Regions from separate parts of the Streptomyces sp. WMMB303 genome, predicted to be linked through region 1. Evidence: riboswitches for the same ligand, from Rfam matches in the RefSeq annotation. Region 1 holds a riboswitch; the other holds the start of a gene.
What was found. Region 1 has a riboswitch for S-adenosylmethionine ahead of thrC (threonine synthase). Riboswitches for the same ligand answer to the same signal wherever they lie in the genome.
Positions count from the first base shown of each region.

Region 2: another riboswitch for S-adenosylmethionine. It lies ahead of P2424_RS07315 (aminotransferase class V-fold PLP-dependent enzyme); the one in region 1 lies ahead of thrC (threonine synthase).

Region 1 covers NZ_JARKIN010000001.1:3,053,126-3,055,318, forward strand. Annotated here, with positions in the region: gene thrC (threonine synthase) at 1-1,199, opposite strand, end outside; SAM riboswitch class I at 1,217-1,366, opposite strand; gene P2424_RS13610 (glucosyl-3-phosphoglycerate synthase) at 1,647-2,193, shown strand, end outside.
Region 2 covers NZ_JARKIN010000001.1:1,613,650-1,615,842, forward strand. Annotated here, with positions in the region: gene P2424_RS07315 (aminotransferase class V-fold PLP-dependent enzyme) at 1-1,377, opposite strand, end outside; SAM riboswitch class IV at 1,555-1,673, opposite strand; gene P2424_RS07320 (uroporphyrinogen-III synthase) at 1,894-2,193, opposite strand, start outside.

The DNA.
Region 1 (2,193 bases):
ACCGTCGTGAGCGTCGGGTCGATGGCACCGGACTCGATCAGCTTGCGGGTCACGCCCAGCGTGACGCCCCCGGCCGTCTCCGCGAACACCCCTTCGGTCCGGGCGAGCAGCGAGATCGACTCCACGATCTCGGCGTCGTTCACGTCGTCGGCGGCGCCGCCCGTGCGCGTGCAGATGTCGACCACGTACGGCCCGTCCGCCGGGTCCCCGATGGCCAGCGACTTGGCGATGGTGTCCGGCTGCTTGACCGGCCGGACGGCACCGGTGCCGTCCTTGTACGCGCGGGACACCGGCGAGCAGCCCTCGGCCTGCGCGGCGTAGATGCGGTACGGCTTGTCCTCGACGAGGCCGAGCCGGATCAGCTCCCGCAGCCCCTTGTCGATCTTCACGAGCTGGCAGCCGGAGGCGACGGGGATGACGAGCTGGTCGGGAAGCTGCCAGCCGAGCTGCTCGCAGATCTCGTACGCCAGGGACTTCGAGCCCTCGGCGTAGAACGGCCGCAGATTGACGTTCGTGAAGCCCCAGCCCTCGCCCAGCGGGTCGCCGATGAGTTCGGAGCAGAAGCGGTTCACGTCGTCGTAGGTGCCGTCGATCGCGACGAGCTCGCCGCCGTAGATCGCGGCCATCACCACCTTGGACTGCTCCAGCCCGTCCGGGATGAACACGCACGAACGCAGTCCGGCCCGGGCGGCGGCGGCGCCGACCGCCCCGGCCAGGTTGCCGGTCGAGGAGCAGGAGAGGGTGCTGAACCCGAAGGCGCGCGCCGCCTCCAGGGCAATGGCGACCGGGCGGTCCTTGAAGGAGTGGGTCGGGTTGCCGGAGTCGTCCTTGACGTAGAGGCCGCCGGTCACGCCCAGTTCGGCGGCGAGCCGGTCGGCCTTCACCAGCTGGGTGAGGCCGGGGTTCAGGTTCGGCTTCTCGGCGACGTCGGCAGGCACCGGCAGCAGCGGCGCGTAGCGCCACATCGAGGCGGGCCCGGCGGCGATGCGCCGCCGCAGCTCCTCCGGGTCACCGGAGGGGAGCTCGTAGGCCACTTCCAGCGGACCGAAACACTCCAGGCACACGAAGCTGGGGCCCAGCTCGGTGCGGGTGCCGCACTCACGGCAGGAGAGGGCCACTGCGGCGCCGAGGTCGTAGGGGGTGCTTCCGGCGGTGCCGGTGGAGGTGGTGCTGTTCGCTGCAACTGTCTGCACAGCCATGGAGGCGAGGCCCTTTCTCCTCATCTTCCCCGTGGCGTATCTCGTCACGGGCCGGAATTGGCACCGTCCCCACGAGGCGGTCTCGCCGTTGAGTCCGCGTACGCGCGGATCGCGGGATGGTTGCCGGGGCTTCAACGGGCCGTTCCCTCTGCCCCTCTGGATGAGCTGCACTATGGCTACGGGCGGCCGACAGCCGCCCGGGCGTTTGTGTCGCGGCGCCCCCGAGATGCGGAGGTCACCTGCGTTGTTCAAGACTGTAACCGACGGCGGTCACGCTTGAGGGGGACGTCCGAACCGCGAGATGGATCTTCCACTGCCCGTCCTCCCCGGTCCGGGGGCGGTAACGGTACCGCCGGGCGCTACCGGCCCGCCCCGCCACCGACTCACCGGACCGCCCGACCAGCCCGACCACGGATCCGACCAGCCCGACTACAGGAAGGCGCGCACGTGCTCGATGAAGTGGGCCGCTGGCTGCGGCGCCGTTCCTGGCGTGTCGCGGACCGGCCCCTGGAGAACCTGCTGGCGGCCAAGCGGCGCACCGGCACCACCGTCAGCGTGGTGCTGCCCGCGCTCGACGAGGAGGCCACCGTCGGCGACATCGTCTCGGTGATCCGCCGCGACCTGGCCACACCGCACCCCGGCACCGGGACCGCGCTGGTCGACGAGCTGATCGTGATGAACTCCGGCTCCACCGACCGGACCGCCGAGGTCGCCGCGGCCGCGGGGGCCGAGGTGGTGCACCGGGACGAGGTGCTGCCCAGGCTGCCGCCCCGCCCCGGCAAGGGCGAGGTGCTGTGGCGTTCCCTGCTGGCGACCAGCGGCGACATCGTCTGCTTCGTCGACGCCGACCTGCGCGAATTCTCACCGGACTTCGTCACCGGCATCGTCGGGCCGCTGCTGACCGAACCGGACGTGCACCTGGTCAAGGCGATGTACGACCGGCCGCTGCGGGACAGCCCGGCGGGCGGCGGGCGGGTGACCGAACTGGTGGCGC
Region 2 (2,193 bases), 1.4 Mb from region 1:
GCCTTCCGTACGGTAGGTCCAGCGCGCACCGTCCCGCACCAGCTCCCGCACAGCGGTGACGAACCGGTCCACATGCTCGTCCGGCGTCCCGGCGCCGAAGCTGACCCGGATCGCGTCGAGCGCGGGCGCCTCGCCGGCCGAGGAGCCGGCCGGCCCGCCGGACGCCGACCCGGGCGCGCCGCACTCGCCGGGCGCGTCTCCCCGCCGGCCGAGCAGAGCGCGCAGCAGCGGATGGGCGCAGAAGAGCCCGTCGCGGACCCCGATCCCGTACTCGGCGGAGAGCGCCGCCGCGAAGTGCGAGCTGCTCCATCCCTCGACGACGAAGGAGACCACCCCCACCCGGTCGGCGTCCTCGCCGAACAGCGAGAGAATCCGCACCCCGGGCAGCTCCGCCAGCCCGCCGACGAGCCGGGCCAGCAGCTCCTCCTCCCGCGCCACGAGGCGGTCGAACCCGGTCTCGGCCAGCGCCCGGCAGGCGGAGGCGACGGCGTACGCGCCGATGACGTTGGGCGAACCGGCCTCGTGGCGGGCCGCAGTGGTGTGCCATTCGGCGTCCACGCCGCCGTCCGCGGCGCGGACCACGCGGCGACTGGCGCCCCCGCCCGCCAGATACGGCTCCGCCGCGCTCAGCCAGTCGGCGCGGCCCGCCAGCACCCCGGCGCCGAACGGCGCGTACAGCTTGTGCCCCGAGAAGGCCACCCAGTCCGCCTCCAGCTCCGCCAGGCTGACCGGCCGGTGCGGGGCGAGCTGCGCCGCGTCCAGGACCAGGCGGGCCCCGTGCCGGTGGGCGGCGCGGGCGAGCTCACGCACCGGCCACACCTCGCCCGTCACGTTCGACGCGCCGGTCACGCAGACCAGCTTGGGCCCGGCCGGCGCGGCGTGCAGCGCCGACTCCAGCGTGGCGACCGCCTGTCCGGGCGAGCGGGGCGCGTCCAGATACGTCACTTCGTGGGCCCGCCACGGCAGCAGCGCGGCATGGTGCTCGGTCTCGAAGACGAACACCCGGGTGCCGGCCGGCAGCGCCCCCGCCAGCAGGTTGAGCGAATCGGTCGTCGCCCGGGTGAAGACGACCTGGTCGCCCTCGCGGCAACCGAGGAACTCGGCGACGGTCCGCCTGCTCTGTTCGAACAGGTCCGTCGACAGTTGCGAGAGGTGGCCCGCGCCCCGGTGCACGCTGCCGTAGTACGGCGCGTACGCCGCCACGTCGTCCCACACCCGCTGCAGCGCGGGCGCGCTCGCCGCGTAGTCCAGCGCTCCGTAGGTCACCTCCCCACCGGTGACCAGCGGCACGCGGACGTCGCGGCCCAGAACGGGAAGCGGGGCGGACCCCTCGGTACAGGAATCAGAAACCGGTGCAAAAGGTGCGGTGAACGGCATGGCGGGACCTCCGGACGGGGTGAGCGCAAAGGGGCGCCTGACGGCGCGGCGAAACATGACAGAACGTCAGAAGGGGGCCGGAAACGGGTGTTCGGTGCTGCGGTACTACCCGTCGGCCCTAGCGCATTCGCTTGCTCACGGAGGACTCCCTCGAAGACCAGGACCCCTGGCGTGAGGGATCCGCGCTTGCCGCAGACCTTGCTGTCCTACGGCCTGGTCATCACCCGGGGCACCCCGCCACGGACGGAGGGTTGCCGGACAGCGGGCCGGGGCCTTTCTCGCTGTCGCTCGTGACCTGCGAGGGAGTATGCCACACCCCCGCGACTCCCCTCGCCGGGGGGCGTCTTCGCGGGGTCGGTTCCCCTCTCCGCGGGATGCGCCGCGTTGTGGGGGCACCCCCCTGATTCTCGCCTGCCGCCGAGGGGCCGTGTCGGCGCCGCACCAGGAAGGCAACCGACGGGGGCACCCCGCGGAAGTCGGGGCGCGGCCCCGACCGTCCCCCGGGGCGGGGGCGTGTCAGGGGGTGCAGGCCGTGGTGGGGTCGAGGGCGATGCGGTACCCGCGTTTGGTGACGGTCTGCACCACAGAAGGCGCACCGAGAGCCGCTCGGAGACGCCCGACGGCGGCCTCGACGGCATGCTCGTCGGTTCCCCCGCCGGGCAGGCACCCGAGCAGGTCGGCGCACGAAACCACCGCTCCGGGGTGACGCGCGAGCGCCCGCAGCACGGCCATGGGCGTCGGGCTGATCGGCCGCAGTTCGCCGTCGAGCAGGGCGGCGGTGCCCCGCACCTCCAGCGTGTGTCCCGCCGCGGGCAG